Regions from separate parts of the Gordonia pseudamarae genome, predicted to be linked through region 1. Evidence: riboswitches for the same ligand, from Rfam matches in the RefSeq annotation. Region 1 holds a riboswitch; each other region holds the start of a gene.

Region 1 (4,204 bases):
AGCACGTCACGGACGAGCGGGTTCTGATCGGTGACCGCGGCCTGTTCGACGAACGCGATCCGGCGGGCCACCGCCCTGCGCGGCAACGACTGCAACGACCGGCCGTCGAGTTCGATCACCCCGGCACTGGGCCTGCGCAACCCGGCGAGCAGCCGCAGCAGCGACGACTTGCCCGAGCCGTTGGGACCGATCAGCCCCACCAGTTGACCTTCGGCGACCGACAGGTCGATCCCGTCGAGGATGGTGCGCCGGCCCACCTTCCAGCGGACGCCGGTGGCGGTGAGTTTCATCGTCGGCCCTGCCTGATCAGGATGATCACGAACGCCGGCACTCCGACGATCGCGGTCACCACGCCGATCGGAAGCTCCTGCGGCGAGACCAGCACCCGGCCCGCGATATCGGCCCACACCAGGAACAGCGCACCCAGAATCACCACCGTGGGCAGCATGATGCGGTGGCGCACCCCCACCAGTGCACGCGCCGCGTGCGGCAGGACCAGGCCGACGAAACCGATGGCACCGGCAACACTGACGATCACCGCGGTCAGCAGCGCGGTCACCGTCAGCAGGATTATCCGGGCGCGGGCGACATTGACACCGAGCGAGAGCGCGGTGTCGTTGCCGAAAGTGAACGCATCCAGCGAACCCGATGAGAACAAGCACACCAGCACACCCATCAACGCCACCGCCGCGCAGATCTGCACCTGCGACCAGGTGGGCGCCGACAGCGAACCGAGCAGCCAGAACAGCACCCCCCGGGTCTGCTCCGCGTCGGCGGCGGTGTAGACGATGAACGAGGTGAGTGCCGAGAACAGCTGCGTCACCGCGATACCGGCGAGAAGCACCCGATCGGTGGTGCCGCCGGCCAGCCACGACAGCAGCAGCACCAGCGAGAAGGCCAGTCCGGCACCGACGAACGCGCCGCCGGCCATGCCGACGACTCCCGATCCCACGCCCAGCAGCACCACCGCCACCGCACCCACCGACGCACCCGAGGAGATACCGAGCACGAACGGGTCGGCGAGCGGGTTGCGCAGCAGCGCCTGCAGCACCGCACCGCACACCGCCAGACCGGCGCCGCACGTGGCCGCGAGCAACGACTGCGGCAGCCGCGAGTCCCAGATGATCGCATCCTCGAGCGCGGTGAGCCCGGTGCTGCCGCCGACGACGTGGGCGCGTGCCGATCGCAGCACATCGCCGATCCCCAGCCCGGCGGGTCCGATCGTGATGGCGAACGCGATGGACATGACCAGCGCGATCAGTCCACCCACCCACAGCACCGCGATCCCGCCGACACGGCCGTACCGCCGTCCGCCATCGCGGACCGTGGCGGTCGCGGTCACTTGCTCAAGCCGAGTTCGACCAACCCGTCGGCGACGTTCTGAATGCCGTACACGGTGCGCAGCGACGGATTCATCTCCGCACCGGTCACCAGGATGTACCGCTTGTTCTTGACCGCGTCCATCTCCCTGGTCACCGGATTAGTTTCCAGGAACCGGATCTTGGCCTCGCCGGTTTCGGCGGTCTGGCTCTTGCGGGTCAGGTCGCCGAGCACCAGTACCTGCGGGTTACGACTGGCGACCGCTTCCCAACTCACCTGCGGCCATTCGGCTTTCGTGTCATCGAAGACGTTCTTGAGGCCGAGCGTGTTGGTGATGATGCCGGGCGCCCCGCAGCAGCCGGCGATATACGGCTGTTCGGCGTTGGCGAACCAGTACAGGACGCTGACGCCCTGGGCGTTCACCGACTTCTGGGCAGCGGTGACCCGTCCCTTGAGGTCGTCGATCACCGACGTCGCCTTGTCCGAGGTACCGGTGAGCTCACCGAGCTGAGTGATCTCCTTGTACACCTGGTCGAGGCTCGCCGGGCTCTCCCGCGTACCGTCACCCCCGTCGGCGACCTTGCCCTCGCAGTCCGACGGCGCCAGATAGTTGGGGACCTTCAGCTCGTCGAACCGGGCGCGGGTGGCCACGCCACCGTCCCCGAGTGTCGAGCTGAACGAGGCGGTGACGAAATCGGGGTTCTCGGCGAGCACCGCCTCCAGGGACGGCTTGTTGTCGGCCAGGCGCTTGATGCCTTCGTTGTCCCCGGCCAACGAATCGAGGATGGGGTCGGTCCAGGTGGCGGTGCCCACCACCCGATCGGCCAGGCCCAGTGACAGCAGCACCTCGGTGGTGCCCTGGTTCATCGACACGATGCGCTGCGGCGCGGCGTTCATCGTCACCTTCTCACCGCAGTTCTCCACCGTCACCGGGAAGCCTTCACCGGCCACCGCGTCGTCCCCTTCGTGGTCGACGTCGGAGCATCCGGCGAGCACCACCGCGACCGCGCCGAGCAGCGCGGTACCCAGCATCAACGGACGTCGGCGCGCGAAAGCCCGCGGCGGTGAGAGCGTCGAGCGTCGGGACGGGGAGGTACGCCGAGCGCGCATAACGAGGTTCCTTCTGGTCGCGGCCCATCTCGCGGGGCCGTTGTCCTGCGATCGCGCGGGCGGCGGCCCGCACGATACCAGCAGGTCTTCGGACTCGAGATCAACCGCCGCCGGGCGCCTTCCCGGTCTTCCTCGACCAGTGGCATCGTGTCCGGCACGTCCCTCTCACCGCTGCGCGTCAGTCCCGGATTTGCACCGGGTTCCCCGCCCATGTGGGCATGCTGGTCCGCTGAGTATAGGACGGACCGCCCGAACTCGGACATCGTGCCCGCCGACTCCCGGCCGCCGCTGCTACGGTCGGCCCTACACAGCGCCAGGAATGCCGGTGACCTTCCGAAGGAACACCGCACTGGAATGCCGAACTGCTGCAAAGAGACCTGCACGAAGCGATCCTCCGGCTCAAGGACCGGCCGGACCGAACTCCTGACCCCGCACGCGCCCGACCACCACGCGCAGCGCGGACGCGAACTCCCCCGCTCCGCGGCCACCGAGCCGCGAATAGGACAGCACCAGCCCGGACACCGCGTGTGTTGCCGACTGGCTGCTCAATGACCTTGTGCGCCAGCCGGCCTGGTCAAGTCCGGTGACCACCGCCTCGTCGTCGAGTCCCGGTAGCAGCACACACAGATGCAGACCGGCCTCGACCCCGGTGACGGCCAGTCGGGGGCATTCGCGGGCCAGTGCGGCCACCAGCCTGGCGCGGCGATCGCTGTACACGCGGGCGGCCCTGGCCAGGTGGCGGTCCATCGCGCCCGAGCCGATGAATTCACCCAGCGCGTCGGCGGGCAGCGCCGACGGCCCTCGGCGATGCACTGCCAGCCACCGCTCGACGGACCTGCGCAGCGCGGCGGGCGGCACGCACCAGGCGACGCGCAGATCCGGCGACACCGACTTCGACGAGGTGCCCACATACGCCACGCACCCGCTCGCGCCGGGCAGTGTGACCAGCGCGGGCAGCGGGGCGACGCCGTAGCGAAACTCGCCGTCGTAGTCGTCTTCGATCACCAAAGATCCTGTTCGCCTGGCCCATTCGACGAGGGCAACCCGACGGTCGACACTGATCCGGTGACCGAGCGGATACTGATGCGCCGGCGTGGTGAACACGATGCCCGGCTCGTCGCCGAGGACGGCGACGTCGAGTCCGTCGGCTTCCACGGGGTGGAACCGGACATCGAGGTCCTGCTCACGTGCCATGAGCAGGGCCCCGCGATAGCCGGGGTCCTCAATGTGGAACGGAATCCCGCACGCATCGGAGGGTTCGGTTGGCCCGGCCCGGTCTTGAGGGCCGACCGGGACCCGACCACAAGAAGCCCTACGTTCGGCGGCGAACGCCGCACACAGCGCGGCGATCGCCGAACGCGAGCTGTCGAACAGCAACGGATCGGCGTCGGCGATGCCTCGATGCCGGCGCAGGTGGCCGGACAGTTCGGCGCGCAGTCGCGGACTCGGCTCCTCCCACGGGTTCAGTCCGGCCATGCCGTCGGAGGCCGCCGCCCGGACCGCGCTGCGCCACGCCCGCCGGTCGACCAGGCCCGCATCGGGAATCCCCGGACGCAGGTCACGGACCGAACGCCCCCGTCGTGGCGCGAGCGCCCTCTCCGGTACGGCCTCGCGCAGGCCCCGGGTGCGCGCCCCGGCCCGCGCCGCCTGTACCACGCCCGCACTCACCCGCGTTCCCGAACCGTGTTCGGCGACGATGAATCCCGCGGCCGCCAGTTCGTCGAAGGCACGCACCACAGTGCCCCGGGACAGTCCGGTCTGCCCCGCCAGTGCA
Region 2 (4,204 bases), 1.9 Mb from region 1:
GATCGAGGATCGGGTGGAGATCGCCGTTGGGGTGCGGGCGCAGGAAACCGTGACCTCGATCGCGAAGAGGATCGGCCGGGGACAAGTCGGTGATCTCCCGCGAGATTCGGCGTAACCGGTGTGCGTCCGGGCAGTACCGGGCGGCCACTGCCAACAAGCTCGCCACCGCTCGACGAGCCCGGGCGCAGGACCGCAAGATCGACGCCGATGAGGTGCTCTCGGCGCGGGTGCGAGCGGATCTGAAGGCCTCGCGTACCCCGCGTCAGATCGCCGGCCGGTTGCGGCTGGAAGCCGGCGAGGACACGGTAGAGGTCATGGATCATTCTCCCGGCGCTCAGGGCCGGACCGTCTCGTATGAGGCGATCCGTAATGCCTCACGTCAAACTGCCCGCGAAACCGGGTCCATGCCTCAGATAGGAATGCCCGCGAAACGGGGTTCAGCTGGCGGGGATTCGAATGCCTTTGCGGACGTCGGGTAGTGCGGTGGGCAGGGAGGCGAGGTAGAGCTGCTCGGTTTTGTCCTTGGCCAGCAACAACAGCTGGTCTTGGAGGGACGCGATGTCGCGGCCGATCTGTGCGGGGTTGAGGCTGTCGCGGTAGGCGCACAGCTCGGCGCGTTGGGCATCAGAGAGGACATCAGCGGCCAGGAGCCGGTCCAACGGGGTGGCCGGGGCGTCGTAAGACCCGGCGTCGGCGTCCGTTCGCTGTGGAGGCGAATCCGGTGGGCTTGACGGTCGGGGTCAGGTAGTTCATCCGATCGTTGACCAGCCGCCCCAGCCGGTTGAGAACGGTCCGTTCGGTGTCGGTGTCATAGCGCCAGTAGAACGCGTACTTGCGGACGAGGTGGTTGTTCTTCGATTCGATGGTGGCCTGGTCGTTCTTCTTGTACGGCCGGGGTCGGGTGAAGTAGATGCCTCGTTTCCGGCCCAGGTGATGACCGGCTGATTGAGGAACTCCGATCCGTTGTCGAAGTCCAAACTGGTTACTGCATAGGATATTTCAGTAATCGCGGTTTTCAACCCGGACAGGATGTGGGTGTGGGCGTTGTTGCGGATACTGCGGGTGAACACCCATCCGGTGTGCACATCGGTCAGGTTCAATGTCCGGGCGAACTCGCCTTTGAGTGTCGGGCCGCAGTGAGCGACAGTGTCGCCTTCGAAGAATCCTGGTTCGGCTTCGGCCTCATCACCGGCCTTGCGAACCTTGATAGAATTACGGAGCAGCACAGACGGTTTCGTCGTAGACACACCAGAGATCTGATCATTGGCTTTCGCTGGTTTGAGGTAGCGGTCGATGGTTGCCGCCGACATCGACAACAACTCCTCACGCACCGATTCGCTGTAACGGCCCTCTCCGACAACGAGTTCACCGTGACGCTCGAGCGCAGCAAGCTGCACAGGCATCGACACCGCGAGGTACTTGCCACACTGGCCACCCGAAGCCGCCCACACCTTCTGCAGCACCTTGAGCGCATCGTAGGAGTACTTCAGCGCCCGCGGCTTGCGCTCGCGCACCGCAACCGCACGGCCCTTACCCGGCCGCGTCGCCGCAGCCACCAACCGCCGGCGCGCATTGTCACGCGACCAACCGGTCACCTCGATCCCCTGATCGAGGATCTGGCCCCGCTCCTTCTTCGACGCCTGCACATACCCACGAGCAAACCTACTGGTCACCTCAGCGCGCGACCGCATCGACAACTCACTTTCCATCCACCGACGATCATCATTTCGCGGGCAAACCTATGTGAGGCACCGAGGGCGTTTCGCGGGCAGACTACGTGAGTCCAGCCGGACAGTTGGCTACCAGCGCATACATCGCTATGGTGGATCACGCAACTGGTTCGCCGACCGGAGCAACTATGGAGCCCCTGTGTTCTGATCGGCGACGACAAGAGGGAATCCGGTGAGAGTCCGGAACTGTCCCGCAGCGGTATGCCGGAACGACCGCCGTCTTGAGCACTGGGTGAGCCCGGGAAGCGACGGCCAGTAGGAGCGCGATGCGCGCACGCCGGTAAGTCCGAAGACCTGCCTGTTGTGCCGGGCGCGCCGCGTCCGGCGACTCACCGCCTCGTGGACTCGGGCGAGTGGTCGACAGGCGTTTCGGCGTGCCCTCTCAGGGCCGTGCCGACGGGGCTCGCGACTTCTCTCCGCAAGGGCGGTGGTCATCCACTTGCATTGCAGGAGAACATTACTCATGTCGATCAACAACCGGCCGTTTACCACCACAGTGCTCGGCACCCCGCGGGTGGGGCCGAACCGCGAACTCAAGCGTGCCATTGAAGGATACTGGGCGGGCCGCGTGTCCGCAGCCGATCTGGCCGAGACGGCTGCCAGCCTGCGCCGCGACACCTGGACCCAGCTCGCGGCAGCCGGATTCGATTCCATCCCGGTCAACACCTTCTCGTACTACGACCAGGTCCTCGACACCGCGGTCATGCTCGACGCCCTGCCCGCCAGGGTCTCCGGCATCGCCGATCCGCTGGACCGCTACTTCGCCGCCGCCCGCGGCAACGCCGAGGTCACCCCTCTGGAGATGACCAAGTGGTTCGACACCAACTACCACTACCTGGTTCCCGAGATCGGCCCGGACACCACGTTCACGCTCAAGCCGGAGAAGATCCTCGCCGAGGTCGCCCAGGCCCACGGCCTCGGCATCACCGCACGCCCCGTCGTCGTCGGTCCCATCACCTTCCTGACGCTGGCCAAGGCCGTCGACGGTGCGGCCGCACCGATCACCCGCATCGACGACGTGCTGCCCGCCTACTTCGAACTGCTCGACCGTCTCGTCGACGCGGGTGCGGACTGGGTGCAGTTCGACGAGCCGTCGCTGGTCACCGATGCCGTCAACGGCCTGCCCGAGCTGGCCGAGGCCGTGTACGGACGCTTGTCCGCGGTCACCCGCCGCCCCGCGCTGCTGGTCGCCACCTACTTCGGTGATCCCGGTGCCGCGCTCGGCGCTCTGGCCCGCACCGACGTCGAGGGCATCGCCGTCGACCTTGTCGAGGGCGACGTCGCCGCCGTGGCGGCCGTGCCCGAGCTGGCGAACAAGCTGGTCGTCGCGGGCGTGGTCGACGGCCGCAACATCTGGCGGACCGATCTCGACAAGGCACTGGGCACCCTGGGCACCCTGCTCGGGTCTACCGGCTCGCTGGCGGTGTCCACATCCTGCTCGACGCTGCACGTGCCGTACAGCTTGGAGCCGGAGACCGCACTCGATGACAATCTGCGCGGCTGGCTGGCGTTCGCCGCCGAGAAGTACACCGAGGTCGCGACGTTGTCGCACGCACTGCGCGACGGCCGTGAATCGCAGGCTGCGGCGTTCGAGGCGAGCAGTGCCGCCCTGGCGACCCGCGCCACCGATCCACGTCTGCGCGTGGAGACCGTACGGACGCGGCTGGCAGCCGTCACCGACGCCGACGTGACCCGCGGCGAGGCGTCCGCACGCCTGGACCGCCAGCAGGAGAAGCTGGGGCTGCCGGCACTGCCGACCACCACGATCGGCTCCTACCCGCAGACCTCGGCGATCCGCGTGGCCCGTGCCGCGCTCCGCAAGGGCGATATCGACGACGCGGCGTACGTGGAGAAGATGCGCGCCGAGATCGCCGAAGTGATTGCGCTGCAGGAGAAGATCGGTCTGGACGTACTGGTGCACGGGGAGCCCGAGCGCAACGACATGGTGCAGTACTTCGCCGAGCAACTCGACGGATTCTTTGCCACCGCGAACGGCTGGGTGCAGTCCTACGGCACCCGCTGCGTGCGCCCGCCGATCCTGTTCGGCGATGTCGTCCGCCCGAACGCGATGACCGTCGACTGGATCACCTACGCACAGTCACTGACCGGAAAGCCCGTCAAGGGCATGCTGACCGGCCCGGTGACGATCCTGGCGTGGTCGTTCGTCCGCAACGATCAGCCGCTGGCCGATTCGGCCAACCAGATCGCGCTGGCCATCCGCGACGAGACCGTCGACCTGGAGAAGGCCGGTGTCGGCATCATCCAGGTCGACGAGCCGGCGCTGCGTGAGTTGCTCCCGCTGCGGGACGCCGACAAACCGGCCTATCTGGCCTGGGCGGTCAAAGCGTTCCGGCTGTCCACCTCCGGTGTCGCCGACCAGACGCAGATTCACACCCACCTGTGCTACTCCGAGTTCGGTGAGGTCATCGGCGCGATCGCCGCCCTCGACGCCGACGTCACCTCGATCGAGGCGG
Region 3 (4,204 bases), 1.5 Mb from region 1:
GACATGTTCTCGCCGAGCGGCTGATGGACCTTGCGGTAGGTTCCGTAGACGCGATCGCCGTCGAGGATGGCGGCGGCGTTGTAGCGGGTCCGGCCGTCGTCGGCGAGTTCGCAGAAGCCGATCGCGATCACCAGATCGCCGATGATCGACTGCACGCGCGCGATCTCGGGTCCGTCGAGACGGATGGCCGGCGGGAGCGAACGGCCCGTGTTCTTCACGGTGTCGCCGTGGTTGCCCAGCGACGAGAGGTATCCGCCGATCGCTGCTTCCGGGAAAACCACGAGGTCGACATTCTGTTCTCGGGCGCGGGTCGTGAACTCGGCGATGACGCGGTAGTTCTGTTCGAGGTCGCGGGTGAAATTGGCTGCGACGGAGCCGATGACAACCATATCTGGCTACACCATGTAGGTCGAGTTGATGATGGCGCCCTTGCGGGCGAAGTGGATGAGGGCATCCTGGACGTCCAGGGGATGCGCTGGGATGACGCCGTCGATCAGATCCTCCTCGCGGCCGCCGTGCAGCGCGAGACCGAACCTGCAGCAGAACACGGCGCCGCCCTCGGCGATGAACGTCTCGAGGGAGTTGTTGATGTTCTGCTCACCCGGGAATCCGGAATCTCCGGTTGTCGGAAATCCGCGCGTGGCAAGGCAATTGATGGCTCCGGGACCGTAGAAGTACATCGTCGAGTCAAATCCCTTGCGCAGCGCGCGGGTGGCCTGCAGGACGGCGACGAAGGACACCGACGATTCGTGGGCGATTCCGTGTACGAGGGTGAAGTACGATTCGCCCTCGTGGGCCTGATAGTCCGGGAAGATCTTGGTGCCGCCATAGATGTTGGAGCCCTTGGGAAGTGACGGATGGGGGATCTCGGCGAGGGAGGTGGCGATGTTGTCGGCGATGGCGGGATCGAAAGAAGGCACGATGACTCCTGAGATAGGGGATGGCAAACAGATGAGGGGGGTGGGGGCGGGCGAGGTCGCCCGGTCGGATGTGGCCGGTGGTCGCTCGTCGTCCGCGTTGACGGCGTATTCCGTTCGGCTACGGCTATCAGTTCACGCCTCGAATGATTCCGTGTGGTTACCGATGGAAGAATTGCCGAACCAATCGCGTTAACACGCCGGTCCACCGGGGTTCGGCGGTGGTGTCGTGTCCGAGGTGGTTGAACCCGCGCGGCGGATGATACTGTCCAGCGCAGAGTCGGTGCCACGCACATCCGCGGATGTGCCGGGAATCCGGTGAGAATCTGGAACTGTCGCGCAGCGGTAAGGGTGATTGACCGGGGCGAGTACCCACTGGGCAGGGATGTCCGGGAAGGGGCCCCGGCCGAGGTGACCCCGAGTCCGAAGACCGGCCGACTCTGTGGATTGTTGGCCGGGCTTCGCGAATTGAGCCCCGACACGTGAGGGCAGGCATGACGCCAGCGCCTGATGGTGCCACCGTGAGCGGCGTTCGACGCGGGCGGCGCGGCGACGCACGCCGGGTACCGGTTCTTCCGCTGGTCGTGGTCCTGGTGGTGGCGGCGCTCGCCAGTGCTGTCGTCTCCCTGGCGTTCGGTTCCGAACCGCTCGAGCTGGGCGGCGTCGTCGATGTGGTGATCGCGCGGCTCGGCGGATCCGCCGAGCCGGATCAGGTGTACGACACCATCGTGTGGGATCTGCGTGCCCCCCGCGTCCTGTTGGCGCTGATCGTCGGCGCAGGTCTGGCGGTGGCCGGTACGTGTATCCAGACGCTGGTGCGCAACCCGCTCGCCGACCCGTTTCTGCTCGGTATCTCCTCGGGCGCCGGGGTGGGGGCGACGTCGGTGATCGTGCTGGGCCTGTTCGGCGCCTTCGGTGTGTGGGCGTTGTCGGCGGGTGCGCTGGTGGGCGCGCTCGTGGCCACCGCGCTGGTGTTCGGGGTGTCGATCGCGCAGGGCGGGATCGACCCGTTGCGGCTGGTGCTGACCGGTGTGGTGTTGTCCTCGGCGTTCTCGTCGGTGTCCAGCTTCCTGGTGTTCGCGAGCGACGATCCCGAGGCCACCCAGTCGGTGCTGTACTGGCTGCTGGGCAGCTTGTCGGGCACCACCTGGGCGCATGTGCTTCCGGCCTCGATCACCGTCGTGCTCGGTGTGACGGCATTGCTGGGCCTGCACCGTTGGCTCGACGCCCTGGCCATCGGCGGCGACGCCGCCGCCGGGCTCGGGGTGCCGGTCAAACAGCTGCGGATCGCGCTGTTCGTTCTCTCGTCGGTGCTGGTGGGAGTGCTGGTCGCAGTGTCCGGCGGCATCGGATTCGTCGGGCTCGTGGTGCCCCATCTGGCGCGTATCCTCGTCGGGTCACGGCACTACGCGGTGCTGCCGGTGGCGGGGGCCGGCGGCGCGCTGTTCCTGGTGTGGGTGGACACGCTCGCCCGCACCGTCGTCAGCCCTCAGGAGATCCCGCTGTCGGTGGTCACCGGCCTGATCGGAGCCCCGATCTTCCTCATCCTGCTCGGCCGTAGACAGTACCGCTACGCGGGTGGTGCCTGATGGTTTGGCGCCTGATGGTTTGGTGATCGGGGGCTGGGAGCCCCGTTCGATTCCCCGGAAAACCCCTATCGAAAGGAGCCGATATGACCGTGAGAACGGTGCGGTACAAGAGGACCGGTGTGGCGATGGCCGGAGCGCTGGCGCTGGGCGTCATTCTCTCCGGCTGCGGCGACGATTCCGGCGGTGACAACGCCAGGTCGACGACGGCCATCGAAAACTGCGGCGGCCAAGAACAATTCCCCGTTCCGGCCGAACGGATCTTCGTCAACGACGGAAACATGACCTCGATGCTGCTGCAACTCGGTGCGCAGGACCGGATCGCCGGGGTGTCCGATCTCGAACGGCATCGGGACGTGCTGTCGCAGGTGTACGGCAAGGATGTGGTCGACGCGCTGCCGGTGGCGGCCGAGTCGTATCCGACGCTGGAGAACATCATCGCGCGCACACCCGATGTCATGGTGGCCGGGTGGAACTACGGCTACAAGCAGGAGAAGGGTGTCACGCCGGACATCTTGCGGAGCAAGGGAATAGCTCCCTACATCCTCACCGAGAGCTGCCGTCGCGACGACGGCGCCCGCGGTATCGTGCCCGCCTGGGAGGCCCTTGACACCGACCTCACCAACCTCGGTGTGCTCACCGGTGAGGAGGTCACGGCGAAGGAGACCATGGCCGACATCGACACCCGGCTGGCCGCCCTGGCACAGGCCCCCAAGGGTGACAAGGTGCCGACGGTGTTTCTGTTCGACAGCGGTACCAACGAGATCTACACGAGCGGATCGTACGGTGGGCCGCAGGCGATCATCTCCGCGGCGGGGGCGCGCAACGCCACCGAGGACGTCCAGGACACCTGGACCGGTGTTTCGTGGGAGCGCCTGGTCGCATCGCGGCCCGACTTCTTCGCCTTCGTCGACTATCCACCGCAGACGTTCGCCGACAAGGTGAACGTCCTCCGCACCAATCCGGCCACCAAAGACCTTCCGGCGGTGAAGGAAGGACGATTTTTGAATCTGCCGTACGCCACCTGGACGAGCGGCCCGCTGAACGTCGACGCCGCCGAGAATCTGCGCAAGGCATTGGAGACGGCGAACCTGTTGCCCGAGAGTCAGATCGCGCCCCGGCACGATCTGGGCCTGCCGCTGTCGTAGCCGTCTGTCGGCATTCCGTCCCGGCCGGACCGTCCACGCGACGGCGAGGCCGGGTCCGGCGGCCGCTCGCGCGGTGAAGTGGTGGAGTGGTGCGGCGGCTCCATATATCGCACGTGGTCGGCATGTACTCCCGCACAACCGGACGGTCGCTGGTTACGCTGCACGCAGCGTCGGCAATACTGTCGGCGCCGCGTCGTACCCGTGATGAATGGAACTCAGATGTCGAGGAAGAACAAGATCATCGAGCGGCTGGAGGTCGAGGTCACCCGGCTGCGCGGCGAACTGAAGAATGTGACCAGACAGGCCAAGGAGGCGGACAAGGCCGCGCGCAAGCGCTTCCGCCGGGCCGAACGCGACATCGCCACCCTGCGTGACGATGTGCTCGCCGCCCTCAACCTCGGCGGCGGCAGCAGCGCCCCGATCGCCTCGGTGACGCCGCTTGTGGCCGAGCCCACCGCCGCTGATGCCCCGAAGCCGGACGAGAGCGAGTCCGTGACGGATGCGCCGCCGGTGCCCGCCGCCGCCCGGCCCGTACCCGCCGGGCCGCCTGAGG

The links. Region 1 has a riboswitch for cobalamin ahead of GII31_RS15910 (ABC transporter substrate-binding protein). Riboswitches for the same ligand answer to the same signal wherever they lie in the genome.
Region 2: it holds a riboswitch for cobalamin, as region 1 does, so the genes downstream of both, metE (5-methyltetrahydropteroyltriglutamate--homocysteine S-methyltransferase) here and GII31_RS15910 (ABC transporter substrate-binding protein) in region 1, are expected to answer to the same signal.
Region 3: it holds a riboswitch for cobalamin, as region 1 does, so the genes downstream of both, GII31_RS22285 (FecCD family ABC transporter permease) here and GII31_RS15910 (ABC transporter substrate-binding protein) in region 1, are expected to answer to the same signal.

The regions. Positions count from the first base shown of each region.
Region 1 is NZ_CP045809.1:3,577,400-3,581,603, forward strand. Features, by position in the region: gene GII31_RS15900 (ABC transporter ATP-binding protein) at 1-290, opposite strand, end outside; gene GII31_RS15905 (FecCD family ABC transporter permease) at 287-1,246, opposite strand; gene GII31_RS15910 (ABC transporter substrate-binding protein) at 1,339-2,352, opposite strand; cobalamin riboswitch at 2,493-2,671, opposite strand; gene GII31_RS15915 (aminotransferase-like domain-containing protein) at 2,830-4,204, opposite strand, start outside.
Region 2 is NZ_CP045809.1:1,706,336-1,710,539, reverse strand. Features, by position in the region: partial or broken gene GII31_RS22715 (transposase) at 1-365, shown strand, start outside; gene GII31_RS07535 (hypothetical protein) at 438-659, opposite strand; gene GII31_RS07530 (hypothetical protein) at 750-1,709, opposite strand; cobalamin riboswitch at 1,863-2,046, shown strand; gene metE (5-methyltetrahydropteroyltriglutamate--homocysteine S-methyltransferase) at 2,194-4,204, shown strand, end outside.
Region 3 is NZ_CP045809.1:5,098,641-5,102,844, reverse strand. Features, by position in the region: gene GII31_RS22295 (carbon-nitrogen hydrolase family protein) at 1-389, opposite strand, end outside; gene GII31_RS22290 (MSMEG_0572/Sll0783 family nitrogen starvation response protein) at 396-920, opposite strand; cobalamin riboswitch at 1,182-1,370, shown strand; gene GII31_RS22285 (FecCD family ABC transporter permease) at 1,439-2,506, shown strand; gene GII31_RS22280 (ABC transporter substrate-binding protein) at 2,590-3,651, shown strand; gene GII31_RS22275 (Rho termination factor N-terminal domain-containing protein) at 3,871-4,204, shown strand, end outside.